3 regions of the Klebsiella scottii genome follow, and region 2 is predicted to be linked to each of the others. Evidence: predicted binding sites of a transcription regulator. Region 2 holds the regulator's gene; each other region holds the start of a gene.

Region 1 (6,713 bases), 650 kb from region 2:
GGCTATCGACCACCACGCCTCGGTTAATCTCAAGGCCTGCGCGACGCGCCAGGGCGGTTTCCGGGCGCAGGCCGGCGGCGGCAACCACCGCGTCCACGGTCACGCTGCGCTGACGATCGACGCTTACGCGGATGCCGTCAGCGGTTTGCTCCAGCCCTTCGAGCTGGGTTTTCAGCATCAGGTGTACGCCCATGTCGGTTAACCGATGCTGCAGGCGGCTGCTGGCCTCCGGCGGCATCAGCGCCGACAGCACGCTGGCGGAATTGTCGACCACCGTCACCGCTTTGCCGGCGCGGCAGAAATCCATCGCCAGCTCGCAGCCGATCAGCCCGCCGCCGACGATCAGCACGCGCCGCGCGTCGTGGAGCCGGGTTTGGGCGGCGCCGTATTCCCGCTGGCTGTTGAGGGTGAGCATCAGCTCGCGGCCCGGCACCGGCGGAATAAACGGCGCGGCGCCGGTCGCCAGCACCAGCTTGTCGTAGCGCCACTCGCGATCCTGACTTTTGACCACTTTGCCCTCGGCGTCGATATCGCTCACCCGGACGTGGGGGAACAGGCGCAGGTTATACTGTTCGGCAAACTCCCCTGCAGTTTGCAGGGTCAGATCCTCGGCATTCTGACCGCGGCTGATGACGTGGCTGAGATCCGGTTTGTTGTACTCATCCATGCTGTCGGCGGCGATCAGCGTCAGCGGGATCTGCGGGTCCTGCTTACGAATATTTTTTACCAGCTGGCGGGCCGCGAAGCCCGAGCCGATGATGACGATACCATCACTCATTTTGCCTCCGTTGCCAGAACGTCAAAGACATCTTTGCCGAGAGAGCACTCAGGGCACAGGAAGTTATCCGGTACGTCGCTCCACGGGGTGCCAGGCTGGACGTCCTGGTTCGGTTCTCCTTTCGCCGGATCGTAGATCCACTGGCACACGCTGCACTGCATCGACGGGCCGAGGTCGGCCGCGGCGGCAGCGGCGCAGGCGCAATCGCTCTGCTCAGCCGACGCTTTTTTATCAGCGCTGGCCGGCAGCGGGGAGAGGGCCCACTGGCGGGCGATTTCGCGGCCGTGCTCGCGGCAAATTTCCAGCGCATCCAGATCCGGGCGCCATTTCGCCTTCAGGCTCAGGGACATTTCAAAGCCGGCGTCCTGCAGGCGGGTAGAGAGGCGGTCAACCGCGCCGCCGCTCCAGCCGTGGGAGCCGAAGGCGCTGGCGCGCTTGTTGCGAAAACGCAGGCCGGTCATCTCCTCCACCAGGCCGGCGATTTTCGGCATCATGACGTTGTTCATGGTCGAGGTGCCCACCAGCACGCCTTTTGAGCGGAAGACGTTGGTGAGAATTTCGTTTTTGTCGCTGCGGGCGACGTTAAAGATTTTCACCGCCACGCGCGGGTCGATGTCGGTGATGCCCTGGGCGATAGCGTCGGCCATCATGCGGGTGTTGTTGGACATGGTGTCGTAGAAAATGGTGATGCGGTCTTCCTGATAATCCGCCGCCCATTTCAGGTACAGCTCGACGATTTGCGTCGGGTTGTCGCGCCAGACCACGCCGTGGGAGGTAGCGATCATATCCACCGGCAGGTTGAATCCGAGGATCTCGGTAATTTTCGGCGTCACCAGGCGGCTGAACGGCGTCAGGATGTTGGCGTAGTAGCGCTGGCACTGCTCGAAGAGCTCGGTCTGATCCACTTCGTCGTTGAACAGGTGTTCGTCGCAGTAGTGCTGACCGAAGGCGTCGTTGCTGAACAGCACCGCGTCGCCGGTCATATAGGTCATCATGCTATCCGGCCAGTGCAGCATCGGGGTTTCCACGAAGATCAGCTGCTTACCGTTGCCGAGATCGAGGCTGTCGCCGGTTTTCACCACGTTGAAGTTCCACTCCGGGTGATGGTGGTGCCCGGTGATGGAGTCGATGGCGTTGGCGGTGCAGTAAATCGGGGTGTCCGGGATCGAGTTCATCAGCTCGGTCAGCGCGCCGGCGTGGTCCTCTTCCGCATGGTTAATCACGATGTAGTCGATATCGGCGAGGTCGATTTCGCTGCGCAGGTTCTGTACGAACTCGCGGCTGAATTTATGATCCACGGTATCAATCAGGACGTTCTTTTCTTCACGGATAAGATAGCTGTTGTAGCTGCTGCCGCGCAGCGTTTTATATTCAGTTCCGTGGAAATCACGCACTTCCCAGTCGCGTTGGCCAACCCAATGAATGTTATTTTTAACCAGAATAGACATAGCAACCTCAATTAATTCAGCGTTTTCAAAATAAGATGTTTTGCTTATATCAAGTTGCGTGCCAACTTTTCAGTTTGTTGATTTTATTGGTTTTATTATTTTTTGCTAAAAGCGTTGCTGTCAAAATGACAATGGTTAAAATAGTCGTTATGACTATTGTGATTGTCAAAATGACAGTGAGGCAGCGATGAGCTTTTCCGTAGAGGCGCTGGCGAAAATCGCCATTGATTTGCAAAGCGATATCGGCCATGCCGACCGCTTCCTGCGTCTGATTACCACCCTGCGGCAGATCCTCGGCTGCGATGCCTCGGCGCTGCTGCGCTATGAGGCGCATCAGTTTGTGCCGCTGGCCATCGACGGCCTCGCCCAGGACGTGCTGGGGCGGCGCTTTTCCCTCGAAGGGCATCCGCGCCTGGAGGCGATCGCCCGCGCCGGCGACGTGGTGCGCTTTCCGGCGGATAGCGACCTGCCGGACCCGTATGACGGGCTGATCCCCGGCCAGGAAAGCCTCAAGGTTCACGCCTGCGTGGGGCTGCCGCTGTTTGCCGGGCAGACGCTGATCGGCGCGCTGACCCTCGACGGCATGGACGCCGACCGCTTTGACAGCTTCAGCGATGAGGAGCTGCGGCTGATTGCCGCGCTGGTGGCGGGGGCGCTCAACAATGCGCTGCTGATCGCCCGCCTGGAGAACCAGAACGTGCTGCCGGAGCCGAGCGTGAGCTACCCGGCCGCCGAGCGCCAGGAGATTATTGGCCTTTCGGCGCCGATGCTGCAGCTGAAAAAGGAGATTGATATCGTCGCGGCATCGGATTTAAACGTGCTGATTGACGGTGAAACCGGCACCGGCAAGGAGCTGGTGGCGAAAGCGGTGCATCAGGGCTCGCCGCGCGCCGCCAATCCGCTGGTCTATCTTAACTGCGCGGCGCTGCCGGAAAGCGTGGCCGAGAGCGAGCTTTTTGGTCACGTAAAAGGGGCGTTTACCGGGGCTATCAGCAACCGCAGCGGCAAGTTTGAAATGGCCGATAACGGCACGCTGTTCCTCGATGAGATCGGCGAGCTGTCGCTGGCGCTGCAGGCGAAGCTGCTGCGCGTGCTGCAGTATGGCGACATTCAGCGCGTCGGGGACGATCGCAGTCTGCGGGTGGACGTGCGGGTGCTGGCGGCCACCAACCGCGACCTGCGCCAGGAGGTAGTCGAAGGGCGCTTTCGCGCCGATCTCTATCACCGGCTGAGCGTCTTTCCGCTGTCGGTGCCGGCACTGCGCGAGCGGGATCAGGACGTGGTGCTGCTGGCGGGCTATTTCTGCGAGCAGTGCCGCCTGCGGATGGGGCTGGGGCAGGTGGTGTTAAGCAACGCCGCGCGGGCAAGGCTGAGCGCCTGGCCGTGGCCCGGCAACGTTCGCGAGCTGGAGCATGCGATTCATCGCGCGGTGGTGCTGGCGCGGGCGACCCAGGCGGGGGATGAAATCGTGCTGGAACCGCAGCACTTTCAGTTTGCCGGTGAAGCGCCGAATCTGCCGAGCGCCGCGCCGCCGGCGCCGACGCAGGCGCTAAACCTGCGTGAGGCGACGGAGTCATTCCAGCGCGAGGCGATCGCCCGGGCGCTGGCGGAGAATAACCGCAGCTGGGCGGCAGCGGCCCGGGCGCTGGCGCTGGACGTCGCCAACCTGCATCGGCTGGCGAAGCGTCTGGGGCTTAAAGAATCCCGGCCTGATAAAAGTTCTGCAGGTTAATCGCGCCGACCAGCTGGTCACGCTCATCCACCACCGGGGCGGCGCTGATTTTGTGCTTCATCAGGCGCTCTTTGGCTTCAACCGCGCGGCTCTCGGCCTGCAGCGTCACGCCGCTGCGGGTCATCGCCCGGCTGACGGTATCCTCAAGGGTGCCGCCGCCCACCAGCCAGCGGCGCAGGTCGCCGTCGGTGAATACGCCCTCGACGCGGTTTTGCGCATCGCATACCGCTACCAGGCCGAGCCCGGTGCGGCTGAGTTCAAGCATGGCGGCCATCACGCTGGCGGTGACGTCAACGCGCGGCACCTCCTCGTCGCGACGCATCAGATGGTGGACTTTATTCAGCAGCCGCGCGCCGAGCGCGCCGGCCGGATGCGAGCGGGCAAAATCTTCTTCATTGAAGCCGCGGGCCTGCATCACCGCCATCGCCAGCGCGTCGCCGAGCATCAGGGTGTTGACGGTGCTGGAGGTCGGGGCGAGGTGCATCGGACAGGCTTCGCGCTCTACGGCAATATCCAGCACCGCCCTGGACGCCAGCGCCAGCGGGGATTTCGATTTACCGGTCATCGCCAGCAGAGGAATCGATTTTTCTTCCAGCCGGGGCACGATCAGATCGAGCTCCTTCGCCCCGCCGGAATAAGAGATAAAGAGCATCACGTCGCGACCGTCGAGCATCCCCAGATCGCCGTGCAGCGCCTCCGCCGGGTGGACAAAAAACGCCGGCGTGCCGGTGCTGGCAAAGGTGGCGGCCAGCTTTTTGCCGATATGGCCTGATTTACCGATGCCGGAAACAATCAGTTTACCCTCGCAGTGGATGATGGTTTCCGCCGCGCGGATGAAGTCGTCGCCCAGGCGTTCAGGCAGGCGGCTCGCCTCCTGGAGCTCCAGCAGCAGGGTCTGGCGTCCGGCTTCTAACAGAAAGTTACTCATGATCTTCTCCAGTAATAATCACTTTGATGCCTTGCTCTTCCAGCGCCCGCTGGAACGTCGGGTCGATACCGGCATCGGTAATCAGCATATCCACGCTTTCAAGGCCGCAGACGATGTTTGGGCTCTTACGGCCAAACTTCGATGAGTCGGCCATCAGGATCACTTCCCTGGCGGCATTGCACATCGCTTTGCTGACGGTATAAACCTCGTTGAAGGTGGTAACGCCGGCGTTCAGATCGATGCCGTCGGTACCCATAAACAGCTTATCGAAGCTGAACTGCTCGAAGGCATTCTCCGCCAGCTGCCCGTGAAAGGAAGCTGATTTTTTGCGAAAGGTGCCGCCGGGCATCAGAATCGTTTGTTCATTGTCGAGCTCAGAGAGGGCGTTAACGATATGCAGGCTGTTGGTCATTACCGTGATGTTATTGAAGCGGCTGAGCAGGGGCACCATCTGTAGCACCGTACTGCCGGCATCGAGGATGATCGAGTCGCCATCGTGAATAAAGCGCACGGCGGCTTCGGCGATGCGCGCTTTCTTCGCGGTATTGATCAGCGTCTTATGATCGATAGGCGGGTCGCTTTCGTCTTTATTCAACACCACTCCGCCGTAGGTGCGAATGACGGTTCCGGCATGTTCGAGGGTCACCAGATCCTTGCGGATTGTCGTACCGGTGGTATCGAAGTGTTGCGCCAGCTCTTCGACCGAGCATTTACCCTGCGACTGCAGATGCTCAAGAATAGCGGCCTGTCGCTGACGTGGTTTCATAGCGGTTACATCCTGCGTTTAAAGTTTCGATATGATAATTTCGCAAGATATTTACTTTTACAACGAAATTATACATGTTTCGGTTTAAGCGCTAATGATAGTGCATTCCGACAGAGCGGATCATGGGGAAAGATCATATCCGGCTGCAATTCCTGCAAAAGTTTGCCGTCAAGCGCCGGGATTTTTTGCGGACGCGCGAAGACGGTCAGGCCCTTCATCAGCAGCGTGCCGCTGATGCGGCCGTGTTCATCAACCGCAATGGCGACGATGGCCCGCGGCTTGAAGCGGCCCGCTGAGCGTCCCACGCCGACGCGGCCCTGCTGACAGAGTTTATCGAACTCGCGGTTAAAGCGGCGGATCTGCCAGCCGCCGAAGGCGAGCTGGGCGATCCAGGCGATGGCGGCGACGGTGATTAATGCGCTAACCATAAAATCTCCTTAAGGCGTGGCGTCGGGAAGAACCCGGATCGCGGCGCGACCCGGGAACCGGCGGTTAAAACATCACCTGCCCGCCGGTGACGTTGATGGACTGCCCGGTGCAGTAAGAGGCCTGCGGGCTGGCGTAAAACATCAGTACGTTGAGCACGTCCTGATAATCGCAGCCGCGCTTCAGCGGAACCTTGTCGACGTAGTACTGCTCGACCTGATCTTCGGCAATACCCAGCTTGTGGGCATACTGCGGCAGCAGAGACTGGAACATCGGCGACTTCAGCAGGTTGCCGAGCATCAGCGCGTGCACGGTAATACCGTACTCCGCCAGATCCAGCGCCAGCGACTGGGTCAGCCCCACGCCGCCAAACTTCGCCGCGCTGTAGCCGGAATTATGCTTGCTGCCCACTTTGCCGGATTTGGAGTTGATCTGAATGATGCGTCCCTGAATGCCGTCGCGGATCATCAGCCGTGAAAACTCGCGGGCGCAGAGGAAGTAGCCCACCAGATTGACCTGCAGCGAGCGGTCGAAGTCGCCCAGCGCAAAATCGCTGATAAAGGCCGCTTTGGCGATCCCGGCGCTGTAAACCAGAAGGTCCACGCGGGCGAATATCTCGTCCACGCCGCGGGCGA
Region 2 (6,713 bases):
CCTCGACGTTGACGGCGTGCTTTCCGACGGTCTTATCTATATGGGCAACAACGGCGAAGAGCTGAAAGCGTTCAACGTACGCGATGGCTACGGGATCCGCTGCGCGCTGACTTCAGGCATTGAAGTGGCGATTATTACCGGGCGAAACGCTAAACTGGTAGAAGATCGCTGTAAGACGTTAGGCATTACGCATCTGTATCAAGGGCAGTCCGATAAGCTGCTGGCCTTCCGTGACTTATTAAGCAAGCTGGCCGTCCGTCCGGACGAGGTGGCCTATATTGGCGACGACCTGATCGACTGGCCGGTAATGGCAGAAACAGGCTTAAGCGTTGCAGTGGCGGATGCGCACCCGCTGCTGCTTCCACGCGCAGACTATGTTACCCGCATCAACGGCGGGCGCGGAGCGGTACGCGAAGTCTGCGATTTGTTACTATTGGCGCAGGGCAAGCTGGATGAGGCCAAAGGGCAATCAATATGAGTAAAACCAGACGTTGGGTTATCATTTTACTGTCGCTGGTCGCGCTGATCCTGATCGGCCTTAACCTGGCGGGTACCGACGATACCGCTCAGCCGGAGGTCAATCCTGATGACCCAACCTATACCAGCGAGCATACCGATACCGTCGTTTACAGTCCGGAAGGGGCGCTTAACTATCGCCTTATCGCCGAGCATGTCGCGTATTTTTCTGCGCAGGAGCTGTCGTGGTTCACTCAGCCGGTGATGACCACCTTTGATACCAACAAAGCCCCGAGCTGGTCAATCAAAGCGGATAAAGCCAAGCTGACCAACGATCGTATGCTGTATCTTTATGGGCACGTTGAGGTAAATGCGCTAAACCCAGACTCTCAACTGCGCAAAATTACGACGGATAACGCCCAGATAAACCTGGTGACGCAGGATGTTACCTCCGATGACATGGTGACGTTGTACGGGACAACATTTAATTCCAGTGGCCTAAAAATGCGCGGGAACCTGCGCAGCAAAAATGCCGAGCTGATTGAAAAGGTTAGAACCTCTTATGAAATTCAGAACAAACAAACTCAGCCTTAAGATTGCGCTCGCCAGCGCCATACTGGCCGTCAGCCTGCCGGCACTGGCAAAGACTGGCGACACCGATCAGCCGATTCATATCGAATCCGATCAGCAGTCGCTGGATATGCAGGGCAATGTTGTCACCTTTACCGGTAATGTCGTCGTGACCCAGGGCACCATCAAGATCAATGCCGATAAGGTCGTGGTCACTCGTCCCGGCGGCGAGAGGGGTAAAGAGGTGATCGACGGATACGGTAATCCGGCAACCTTCTTCCAGATGCAGGATAACGGCAAGCCGGTTAAAGGCCGCGCGTCAAAAATGCATTATGAACTGCAAAATGATTTCGTCGTCCTGACCGGCAATGCGCATCTGGAACAGATCGATAGCAATATCCAGGGCGACAAAATCACCTATCTGGTGAAAGAGCAGAAAATGCAGGCGTTCAGCAACAAAGGCGGGCGCGTGACTACGGTTCTGGTTCCTTCGCAGCTGCAGGACAAAGGCACCGATCAGCCAAAGAAAGGTAAGTAATTCGTTATGGCAACATTAACTGCAAAGAATCTCGCCAAAGCTTATAAAGGCCGCCGCGTGGTGGAAGACGTCAGTCTGACCGTCAACTCCGGTGAGATTGTCGGCCTGCTCGGCCCGAACGGCGCCGGCAAAACCACCACCTTCTACATGGTCGTCGGGATCGTGCCGCGCGACGCCGGTAATATTATCATCGATGATGAAGATATCAGCCTGCTGCCGCTTCACGCCCGCGCGCGCCGGGGCATTGGCTACCTGCCGCAGGAAGCCTCGATTTTCCGTCGCCTGAGCGTCTACGACAACCTGATGGCGGTGCTGCAGATCCGTGACGATCTGAGCAGCGAACAGCGTGACGATCGCGCGAAAGAGCTGATGGAAGAGTTCCATATCGAGCATCTGCGCGATAGCCTCGGTCAGGCGCTTTCCGGCGGCGAACGTCGCCGCGTTGAAATTGCCCGCGCGCTGGCCGCGAACCCTAAATTTATCCTTCTGGATGAACCGTTTGCCGGCGTTGACCCCATTTCGGTTATCGATATCAAACGCATCATCGAGCACCTGCGCGACAGCGGTCTTGGCGTGCTGATCACCGACCATAACGTCAGGGAAACGCTGGCCGTCTGCGAACGCGCGTATATCGTCAGCCAGGGCCACCTGATCGCCCACGGTACACCGCAGCAAATCCTTGAAGACGAGCAGGTTAAGCGCGTGTATCTTGGGGAAGACTTCAGACTCTGATAGGGTAGAGGTTACAGACGTTTTAGCCGGAGATATTAGCCCTGAATATGAAGCAAGGTTTGCAATTAAGGCTAAGCCAACAGCTTGCCATGACGCCACAACTGCAGCAGGCCATACGTTTGCTGCAGCTGTCCACGTTAGAACTCCAGCAGGAACTCCAGCAGGCGCTGGAGAGTAATCCGTTGCTTGAGCAAACCGATCTTCACGATGAGGTAGAAACCAAAGAGGTCGAGGACCGCGAATCGCTGGATAGCGTAGACGCTCTTGAACAAAAAGATATGCCGGAGGAGCTGCCGCTCGACGCCAGCTGGGATGAAATCTACACCGCCGGCACGCCGTCGGGCAACGGCGTCGATTATCAGGACGACGAGCTGCCAATTTATCAAGGCGAAACGACCCAAAGCCTGCAGGATTACCTGATGTGGCAGGTGGAGCTGACGCCGTTCACCGATACCGACCGCGCGATCGCCACCTCGATCGTCGATGCCGTTGATGACACCGGTTACCTCACTATTCGCCTGGAAGATATTGTCGAGAGCATCGACGATGACGAAATCGGCCTCGAAGAAGTGGAAGCGGTACTCAAGCGCATCCAGCGTTTCGACCCGGTTGGCGTGGCGGCAAAAGATCTGCGCGACTGCCTGCTGGTTCAGCTATCACAATACGCCAAAGAGACGCCGTGGCTGGAAGAAGCCCGGCTCATCATCAGCGATCATCTCGATCTGCTCGCCAACCACGACTTCCGTTCCCTGATGCGCGTCACGCGGCTGAAAGAGGACGTTCTGAAAGAAGCGGTTAATCTGATCCAGTCGTTAGATCCGCGTCCGGGTCAGTCGATCCAAACCAGCGAACCGGAATACGTGATTCCCGATGTGCTGGTGCGCAAGGTCAGCGATCGCTGGGTGGTAGAGCTGAATTCCGATAGCATCCCGCGCCTGAAAATCAACCAGCACTACGCCGCAATGGGTAACAGCACGCGCAACGATGCCGATAGCCAGTTTATCCGCAGCAACCTGCAGGAAGCCCGCTGGCTGATAAAAAGCCTGGAAAGCCGCAACGATACGCTGCTGCGCGTCAGCCGCTGCATCGTCGAACAGCAGCAGGCCTTCTTTGAACAGGGCGAAGAGTTTATGAAACCGATGGTGCTGGCGGACATCGCTCAGGCCGTCGAGATGCATGAATCGACGATTTCACGCGTTACCACGCAAAAGTACCTGCACAGTCCGCGCGGTATTTTTGAACTGAAGTATTTCTTCTCCAGCCACGTGAACACCGAAGGCGGAGGCGAGGCATCGTCGACCGCAATTCGCGCATTGGTGAAGAAGTTAATCGCCGCGGAGAACCCCGCGAAGCCGTTGAGTGACAGTAAGCTCACCACCATTCTGTCTGAACAGGGTATCATGGTGGCGCGCCGCACCGTCGCTAAGTACCGAGAGTCTTTATCCATTCCGCCGTCTAACCAGCGTAAACAGCTGGTGTGACCCAACCGATAAGGAAGACACTATGCAGCTCAACATTACAGGACACAACGTCGAAATAACCCCGGCACTGCGCGAGTTCGTCAACGCGAAGTTCAGCAAACTGGAGCAGTTTTTCGACAGGATCAATCAGGTCTATATTGTGTTAAAAGTAGAGAAGGTGACGCAAATTGCGGACGCCAATCTGCATGTCAACGGTGGCGAAATCCATGCCAGTGCGGAAGGGCAGGATATGTATGCCGCTATCGATGGTCTCATCGATAAGCTGGCACGACAGCTAACAAAACATAAAGATAAACTAAAACAACACTAATTGTCCGGGCGATCCTCCCTGCCGGCCGTCGTCTGTTGTCGGCAGCTGGCAGGGAGCGAGCTCAGGTGAAATTATGATGAACAACGATTCAGCTCTACAACTGAGCAATGTCCTTAACCAGGAATGTACCCGTAGCCAGGTGCACTGCCAGAGCAAGAAACGCGCGCTGGAGATCATCAGCGAGCTGGCGGCAAAGCAGCTAGGTCTGCCGTCCCAGGTGGTATTCGAAGCGATCCTCACCCGCGAGAAAATGGGCAGTACCGGAATTGGCAACGGCATCGCTATTCCGCACGGTAAGCTTGAAGAGGATACGCTGCGCGCCGTTGGCGTTTTTGTGCAGCTGGAAACGCCGATCGCCTTTGATGCGATCGACAATCAGCCCGTCGATCTGCTGTTTGCGCTTCTGGTGCCGGCCGATCAGACAAAAACCCATTTGCATACGCTGTCGCTGGTAGCAAAACGGCTGGCGGACAAAACGATTTGCCGCCGCCTGCGCGCCGCGCAAAGCGACGAAGAGCTGTATGAGATTATCACCGAAGCAGGAAGCAGCGATGACGCATAACGGGAGCCATAGCCTCCCCTTTATCGTACTGAGGAGAAACGGTACATGGTACTGATGATCGTCAGCGGCCGCTCAGGATCGGGGAAATCCGTCGCCCTGCGGGCGCTGGAAGATATGGGCTTCTACTGCGTAGATAACCTGCCGGTAGTGCTGCTGCCCGAACTGGCGAGATCGCTGGCCGACAGAAACATTTCCGCCGCCGTCAGCATTGACGTGCGCAACATGCCGGAGTCGCCAGAAATCTTTGAGCAGGCGATGAAGAACCTGCCTGAGGCGTTTTCTCCTCAGCTGCTGTTCCTTGATGCCGATCGCAACACGCTGATTCGTCGCTACAGCGACACGCGTCGCCTGCATCCGCTTTCGAGTAAAAACCTGTCGCTTGAGAGCGCCATCGATGAAGAGAGCGCGCTGCTGGAGCCGCTGCGCTCCCGCGCCGACCTGATCGTCGACACCTCAGAAATGTCGGTACATGAGCTGGCAGAAATGCTGCGCACGCGCCTGTTGGGCAAACGCGAGCGCGAGCTCACCATGGTCTTTGAATCCTTTGGCTTTAAGCACGGTATTCCGATCGATGCCGATTACGTCTTCGACGTGCGCTTCCTGCCTAACCCGCACTGGGACCCCAAGCTGCGTCCGATGACCGGCCTCGATAAGCCCGTTGCCGCCTTCCTCGACCGGCACACGGAAGTTCACAACTTTATTTATCAGACCCGCAGCTATCTTGAGCTATGGTTACCCATGCTGGAGACCAATAACCGCAGCTATCTGACGGTCGCTATCGGTTGTACCGGCGGTAAACATCGTTCGGTCTATATCGCCGAACAACTGGCCGACTACTTCCGCTCGCGCGGTAAAAACGTGCAGTCGCGTCACCGGACTCTGGAAAAACGCAAATCATGACCGTAAAGCAGAGCGTTGAGATCACCAATAAGCTGGGCATGCACGCTCGCCCGGCGATGAAGCTGTTCGAGCTGATGCAAAATTTCGATGCTGAAGTGCTGCTGCGCAACGATGAGGGCACGGAGGCGGAAGCCAATAGCGTGATTGCTCTGCTGATGCTCGACTCTGCGAAGGGTCGGCAAATTGAGATTGAGGCCAACGGTCCGCAGGAAGTCGAAGCGCTGGCCGCGGTTATTGCGCTGTTTAACGCCGGTTTTGACGAAGACTAACGCTGGCGTTATTCCCCCGGTCGCGCGATGCTTACCGGGGAAAAACAACTGCCGACAGCATCAGTACAGCCTGTTCTCCCGCATAAACCCTTCTCCGCCGAGCTGACGCATCTGACGTAAGATCCACGCCTGTCGACTGCGAACATAGCCCGACGGCGCATCCGCGCGAAAGCGGATCGGATTAGGCAATACGGCAGCCAGCAGCGCCGCTTCCGCAGGCGTCAACCTGCTTGCCGGCTTATGGAAGTAGCGCTGTGACGCGGCTTCAACACCAAACGTCCCCTCGCCAAACTCCGCGATATTCAGATAAACGGTGAGGATGCGTTTTTTACTCCATACCGTTTCTATCCCTACCGTCAGACCGGCCTCCAGCCCCTTGCGCAGCCAGCTGCGGCCATCCCATAAAAACAGGTTTTTGGCCGTCTGCTGCGACAGGGTCGACGCGCCGCGCACGCGGTTTTCATTACGTTCATTATGCGCCAGCGCTTTTTCTATCGCCGGAACGTCAAAGCCCCAGTGGTCGGGGAATTTTTGGTCCTCAGCCGCCATCACCGCCAGCCCCATCCACGGCGATATCTCATCCATCCCCACCCAATCGGAGTGGGCGACATAGTGAAAATTGCCGCTCAGCCAGGCGCCGACCTGCCGCTCCAGCATTACCGCCGAGAAAGGCACCGGCAGCACGCTAAACAGCGCTATACCGCCGCCCCAAAAGGCGGCGGCAACCAGCAGCACGCGCAGCAGCCCACGCTTTACCATCCGCAGCGGTGAAAAGCGGGTCTTCATGCCGTAAGAACCAGCACGCGCGCCACCAGTTTCTCAATCCCGCTCGCCGCTTCGGCTATATTCTGCGCCAGCATATAGGCCGGCGTGGTCACGACTTTATTCTCTTCAT
Region 3 (6,713 bases), on a different contig from region 2:
AGGATGCGCGCGTTAGGCTTAATGTCCGCCTGGCTGTACGGCAGAACAAAGTTATACGGCGGCTGCTTACCTTCGGTACGTACGGCTTTCTGCGCCAGCACGCGGGACGGCGCGTCGGCCAGTGAAGCATCAGACAAGGTCACGGTCAGTACCGCATCCGGCGGTAAGGCAACTTTCTGCCGGATAGAGATAGTCCCGGAAACGTTAGGCTGTTGCTGCGAGGACGTCAGAGACGCGATGCCGTAAGGATCGGCGGCAGCCGCGTTATTGTTCGCACTGTTGCTGTGATTATTGGCACAGGCGGTCAATGCGGAGGCAACGGCTAAAGCACTTAACATATAGGCAAATTTCATGTTGTTCTCCTTCTCATCCCTATATACACATGAGCATGTCCTACCGACTGGATGGCATGAACATTTGTATCGTGCATAAGTGTGGCACAGATCTCAGATCTCTTCCTGCAAACGAACCGTTATTCAGATTATTACACCCATCGGACCACTTGCGATTCCAGGTTATACTTTGCCTCAATACGCGCCGCGAGAAGCGGTTATCACCGATTGAGGGGAAATATGAGTCAGGCACTAACCAATCTGCTGGCATTGTTAAATCTGGAAAAAATTGAAGAAGGGCTGTTCCGCGGGCAGAGCGAAGATCTGGGGCTACGTCAGGTTTTTGGCGGCCAGGTCGTCGGCCAGGCGCTGTACGCGGCGAAAGAAACCGTGCCTGCCGAGCGTCTGATCCACTCGTTCCATAGCTACTTCCTGCGCCCTGGCGATAGCCAAAAGCCGATAATTTATGACGTCGAAGTCCTGCGCGATGGCAACAGCTTCAGCGCGCGCCGGGTGGCCGCGATTCAAAACGGCAAGCCGATTTTCTATATGACCGCCTCTTTCCAGGCCCCGGAACCGGGCTACGAGCATCAAAAAACGATGCCGGTGGCCCCGTCGCCGGACTCTCTGCCTTCAGAGACCGATATTGCCCGTAAGCTGGCGCATCTGCTGCCGCCGCAGGTCAAAGATAAGTTCCTCTGCGATAAGCCGCTGGAGATCCGCCCGGTTGAATTCCATAACCCGCTAAAAGGCCATGCGGCAGAACCGACCCGCCAGGTATGGATCCGCGCCAACGGCGCCGTCCCGGAAGACATCCGCATCCATCAATATCTGCTGGGCTACGCCTCGGACTTTAACTTCCTGCCGGTCGCGCTGCAGCCGCACGGCGTGGGCTTCCTTGAGCCCGGCATGCAGGTTGCCACAATCGATCACTCGATGTGGTTCCATCGCCCGTTCAACATTAATGAGTGGCTGCTGTACAGCGTTGAGAGCACCTCAGCCTCCAGCGCCAGGGGATTTGTGCGCGGCGAGTTCTACACCCAGGACGGCATCCTGGTGGCGTCGACGGTGCAGGAAGGCGTAATGCGCAACCGGAATGCGTAGGACGTAACGACATAAAAAAAGCCTCCCGCGGGAGGCTTTGCTGCTACTGGAGATAACACAAAGATTCAGGCATTGTAGGCGTTTTCGCCGTGGCTGTTGACGTCCAGGCCTTCGCGCTCCTGCTCTTCCGGTACGCGCAGACCTACGGTCATATCGGCAACTTTATAGCCAATGTAGGCGACGATGCCCGACCAGACGATGGTGATGGCAATACTTTCCAGCTGTACCAGCAGCTGATGCCCCATAGTGACGCCTTCTGCGTAACCGACGCCGCCCAAAGAGGTCGCGGCAAAGATACCGGTCAGGATACAGCCCACAATCCCGCAGACGCCGTGCACGCCGAACACATCGCACGGGTCGTCAACGCGCAGCCAGCGTTTCAGCACCGTTACGCCCCACAGACCCGCCAGACCGGCAGCAATACCCACAATCAGTGAACCGCCCACGCCGATATAACCACATGCCGGCGTAATACCAACCAGACCGGCAATCGCCCCGGAGCATGCGCCCAGCAGGGACGGCTTACCGCGGGTAACCCATTCGCCGAAGGTCCAGGCCAGAATCGCAGCGGCGGTCGCCACAACGGTATTCACAAACGCCAGGGCCGCAATTTCGTTCGCCGCGCTGGCAGAGCCAGCGTTGAAGCCAAACCAGCCGACATACAGAATCGCGGTGCCGGTGAAGACCATCGGCAGGTTATGCGGTTTGAACGCCTCTTTGCCAAAGCCTACGCGTTTGCCCATCATGTAGGCACCCACCAGCCCGGCAACCGCGGCGTTGATATGCACAACGGTACCGCCGGCAAAATCCAGCGCGCCGTGCGTCGCCAGCAGACCGCCGCCCCAGACCATATGGGCAATCGGTACATAGGAGAGCGTCATCCACACCACCACAAAGATCAGCACCGCGGAGAAGCGAATACGCTCCGCCAGCGCGCCGACGATAAGGCCGACGGTGATACAGGCGAAGGAGCCCTGGAAGGCGACGTGAATGTACTGATAGAAGGAGCCCATCAGCGCTTTCAGCTCAATATTTTTCAACAGTATCCAGTCGAAGCTGCCGAAGAAGCTGCCGCCGGTGCCGAACGCCAGCGAGTAGCCGTAGAGCACCCACAGAACGCACACCAGCGCAAAGGTGACAATCACCTGAGTCAGCATCGAAAGCACGTTTTTGCCGCGAATCAGGCCGCCGTAGAACAGCGCGATGCCCGGAATAGTCATAAACAGCACCAGCGCGGTGCAGATCATCATAAAGGCGTTGTCGGCTTTATCTGCCACCGCCGGTGCGGCCATGGCTAATCCCGGGAGAAGCGCCAGCGCACCCAGACCTGTTTTCATTGTTGTTGCTATTTTCATCTTCTCAATCCCCATCACTGTGTGGTCTGGTCGTTACAGTGCCGCTTCGTCGGCTTCGCCGGTGCGGATGCGAATAACGCGCTGCAGCTCGGCGACGAAAATTTTGCCATCGCCAATTTTCCCGGTGTATGCCGCTTTACTGATGACGTCGATGACCTCATCAAGCTGATCGTCGGCGATCGCGACGTCAATTTTTACCTTCGGCAAAAAGTTAACGCTATATTCGGCGCCACGGTACAGCTCAGCATGGCCTTTCTGGCGGCCAAACCCTTTCACTTCAGTGACCGTCAGGCCCTGAATGCCGATGGAAGATAACGCTTCGCGAACGTCTTCCAGTTTAAACGGTTTGATTACCACGGTAACCAGCTTCATAAGTCCCCTCCGATCAGAATTCGTAATGGCAGCAGCTAACACACAGGGAATAAAGCAAAGGCTATGCCAGAAATGAAAAAGGACCGCTAAGCGGCCCTTTTGATGAAGAAAAGAGAGAAACGGCCCGGGAACGAGGGGGAAAGCGCCCGGCGACGTCTAAAAACGCACCATTTCAGTGCACAAAAGGTTGCATTTTTGCACCATGCTATATCGCCGCAGAATCACTGCCTGCTTATAGTGCATCAGGCAATAAGTGACTCTTCCTGCGAGCTCGCCGCCAGCTCTTCGCCGGCCAGCTGCAGCTGATACATCTGCCAGTAGCGTCCCTTTTCCGCCAGCAGCTGCTGATGGTTGCCGCGCTCGACGGCCTGGCCGCGATGGAGCACCAGAATCGTGTCCGCTTCGACTATCGTCGACAGGCGATGGGCAATCACAATCAGCGTGGTGTTCTGGCGGACCTTTGCCAGCGCCTGCTGGATCGCCTGCTCGGTGCCGGAGTCGATATTCGCCGTAGCCTCGTCAAGGATCAGTATCTGCGGAGTATCAACCAGCACCCGGGCCAGCGCCAGAAGCTGCTTCTGACCTACCGAGAGGTTGTTGCCCTGCTCGCCCAGCAGGGTATAGAGCCCGCCGTTCATGCCGCGCGCCAGCTCGGCCAGCTGAACGGCTTCCAGCGCTTCCCAGACCTGCGCCTCGCTGATATCGCGACCGAGAGTGACGTTGGCGTAGAAGGTATCGGCCAGCACGACCGGATCCTGCTGCACCATTGCGACGCCCTGGCGTAATGCGCTGTGGCTTAAAGAAGAGAGCGGACGACCGTCAATGCGGATCTCGCCTTTGCTCAGCGGGTAGTAGCCCATCATCAGGCTGGCGAGCGTACTTTTGCCGCTACCGGTGTGGCCAACCAGCGCCACAAAGCTGCGGGACGGAATTTCAAGGTTGATATCCTGCAGCACCAGCCGATCGCCGCGGTAGGCGAAAGAGAGATCCTCGATCGATACCGTCCCGCTGCGCAGCGGCGCATCATCCTGCCCCCACGCCTGGCGCGGCCGATCCATCAGCTCGAAGACCCGCTCGCCGGCCACCACCGCCTGCTGCAGCATCGACTGCTGAGTCGTCAGCTCAATCAGCGGCTCGTTCAGCCGACCGAGATAGCTGATAAAGGCATACAGCACCCCAACCTCAATGGTTCCCGTGGCGCTGAAGCCAAAGAGCATCAGCAGCCCGCACAGCACCAGCGTCGAGAACAGGCTGAGCAGCGGGCGCAGCAGGAAGCCGTCGAGACGCAGCGTTTGCATACGCGCCAGATAGTGGGCATAGCTGGCCTCGCGCATCCGCTCGCCGAACCGCGCCTGCTGGCGGAACTGCTGGATAACGCCCATGCCGTTAATGACTTCATTAAAGCCGTCGTTGATGTCCGCCAGCCAGGCGCGCACCCGCCGGACGATAGGCGTGCTGTAGCGCTGATAGATCATCATGACGATCAGCACCGCCGGGAAAATCGCCAGCGCCACCAGCGCCATGCGCCAGTCGAGGCTGAACATCGCCACCAGCATTGCGCCAATCAGCGCCGCGCTGCGCAGCACCGTCGCCACCACGGTGACGTAGAGATCGCGGATCACCTCGGTGTCGTTAGTCACCCGGGAGATAAGCTGCCCGACCGGCTGAGTATCGAATTCACTAAGCGGCTGGCGCAGCGCGGCGTCCATCACGTCGCTACGCAGCTGCTGAACGACGCCGACGGCGGCGCGGTTAAACAGCAACGACTGGTTGTAGTGCAGCGTCGCCGCGAGGATCTGCAGGCCGATATAGGCCACCGCGAGGCCGCTAACCAGCTTCAGCGGCAGCGAATTCTTCGCCACCATATTGTCGATGAAATAGCTGATCAGCAGCGGGCCGCTAACTTCAGCCGCCGCCGCAACCCACATCATTCCTACCGCAATCAGCAGCGGCCTGCGCCACGGCGAGCCGTAGACCAGCAGACGTTTTAAGGTTGGCCAGAGTTCGGTAAAACTACGCATCGGCAGCCTCCTCAAGTTCATGAGGGGCGTCATCCAGCGCCGCCTCCAGCTGCTGATAGCGGTACATATCGCGATACCAGCCCGGCTGCGCTGCCAGCACCTCATGGCGGCCGCGCTGGGCAATATGACCATGCTGCATGACCAGAATTTCGCTGGCTTCCGTCAATGCCGATAGTCGATGGGCGCTGATGATCACCGTCCGGCCTTCTCCCCACTGCCGCAGGTTATACAGTATCTGGTGCTCCGTACGGCCGTCTACCGCCGACAGGGCATCGTCGAGAATCAGGATCTCCGCCTCCAGCAGCAGCGCGCGAGCAATGGAGATGCGCTGTTTCTGCCCACCGGACAGCATCACGCCGCGTTCGCCCACCTCGGTCTCATAGCCCTGGGGCAGACGCAGAATATCCTCGTGAACGCTGGCGAGGCGCGCCACCCGCTCAATTTGCTCAGCCGTCGCCTCGGGCCTGCCGAGCGCGATGTTGTTTGCCACGGTGTCGGAAAACAGGAACGGCGTCTGATTGACCACCGCCAGCCGACCGCGCCAGCTGTCCAGCTGTAGCCGGGTTAAAGGAATATCATGAAAACGAATATCCCCCTGGGTGACGTCGAAGTGGCGCTGTATCAGCGCCAGAATAGTGCTTTTCCCCGAGCCGGTTGGCCCGCAGATACCAAGCATTTGCCCCGGCTGCAGCACAAAATTGACCTTTTCCAGCGAGGGTTTGTTGGCCTGAGGATAGATAAACTCGCGCACGGCAACGTTAAGCATGCCGCGCCCTTCCGGCGCCGTTTCGCTGCCGTCTTTGACCGCCGGCGCCTCTTCCAGCATCGTGCGAATTCGGCTATAGGCCGCGCTGCCGCGCTCGACGATATTAAACATCCACGCCAGCGCCAGCATGGGCCAAATCATCAGCCCCAGATACATGACAAAGCTGGTGAGCTGACCCAGGGTCATGCTGCCCTGCAGCACCATCCAGCTCCCGCCGCCGATCGCCAGCAGATTGGCGGTCCCGATAGCGATATAGATCGTCGGATCAAAGCGCGCATCGATGCGCGCCACGCGCATATTTTTCTTACCGGTATCCTCCGCATCGGCCGCGAACTGCGCCGACTGCCGGTCTTCCAGGCCAAAGGCTTTAATCATGCGGATACTGGTCAGGCTTTCCTGGGTTCGGTCGTTGAGGCTTGAGAACGCCGCCTGCGCCACGCGGAAACGCTCGTGCAGGGCATCGCCGTTGCGCTTAATCACCAGCGCCATCACCGGCATCGGCAGCAGCGCCAGCAGCGTGAGCTGCCAGCTGATTTGCGTCGACATCACGATCAGCACCGCGCAGCCCATCACCAGTGAATCCACCAGCGTCAGCACGCCCTCCCCCGCCGCGAAGACCACCCGGTCAACGTCGTTGGTGGCGCGGGCGATCAGGTCGCCGGTGCGGTGGCGCAGGTAGAAGGCCGGATGCTGGCGGCTCAGCTGGCGATAAAAATCTTCCCGCAGCTCGACGGCCAGCTGATAAGAGGCGCCAAACAGCAGC

The links. Region 2 encodes sigma-54, which starts transcription at its own class of promoters, with help from an activator protein. Its sites were predicted from a motif close to GTTGGCACANNTTTCGCTNT; they were not measured.
Region 1: norV (anaerobic nitric oxide reductase flavorubredoxin) is a predicted target of sigma-54. The motif match lies at 2,273-2,292, and genes of this name have one in related genera.
Region 3: glnK (P-II family nitrogen regulator) is a predicted target of sigma-54. The motif match lies at 3,215-3,234, and genes of this name have one in related genera.

The regions. Positions count from the first base shown of each region.
Region 1 covers NZ_JARXNI010000019.1:703,336-710,048, forward strand. The annotation lists gene norW (NADH:flavorubredoxin reductase NorW) at 1-778, opposite strand, end outside; gene norV (anaerobic nitric oxide reductase flavorubredoxin) at 775-2,226, opposite strand; gene norR (nitric oxide reductase transcriptional regulator NorR) at 2,414-3,958, shown strand; gene gutQ (arabinose-5-phosphate isomerase GutQ) at 3,921-4,886, opposite strand; gene srlR (glucitol operon DNA-binding transcriptional repressor SrlR) at 4,879-5,652, opposite strand; gene gutM (transcriptional regulator GutM) at 5,721-6,080, opposite strand; gene srlD (sorbitol-6-phosphate dehydrogenase) at 6,145-6,713, opposite strand, start outside.
Region 2 covers NZ_JARXNI010000019.1:58,025-64,737, reverse strand. The annotation lists gene kdsC (3-deoxy-manno-octulosonate-8-phosphatase KdsC) at 1-478, shown strand, start outside; gene lptC (LPS export ABC transporter periplasmic protein LptC) at 475-1,050, shown strand; gene lptA (lipopolysaccharide ABC transporter substrate-binding protein LptA) at 1,019-1,564, shown strand; gene lptB (LPS export ABC transporter ATP-binding protein) at 1,571-2,296, shown strand; gene rpoN (RNA polymerase factor sigma-54) at 2,344-3,777, shown strand; gene hpf (ribosome hibernation promoting factor) at 3,800-4,087, shown strand; gene ptsN (PTS IIA-like nitrogen regulatory protein PtsN) at 4,161-4,649, shown strand; gene rapZ (RNase adapter RapZ) at 4,695-5,549, shown strand; gene npr (PTS phosphocarrier protein NPr) at 5,546-5,818, shown strand; gene mtgA (monofunctional biosynthetic peptidoglycan transglycosylase) at 5,879-6,604, opposite strand; gene elbB (isoprenoid biosynthesis glyoxalase ElbB) at 6,601-6,713, opposite strand, start outside.
Region 3 covers NZ_JARXNI010000020.1:3,084,708-3,091,420, forward strand. The annotation lists gene QFI97_RS22185 (YbaY family lipoprotein) at 1-353, opposite strand, end outside; gene tesB (acyl-CoA thioesterase II) at 573-1,436, shown strand; gene amtB (ammonium transporter AmtB) at 1,502-2,791, opposite strand; gene glnK (P-II family nitrogen regulator) at 2,825-3,163, opposite strand; gene QFI97_RS22205 (SmdB family multidrug efflux ABC transporter permease/ATP-binding protein) at 3,406-5,184, opposite strand; gene QFI97_RS22210 (SmdA family multidrug ABC transporter permease/ATP-binding protein) at 5,177-6,713, opposite strand, start outside.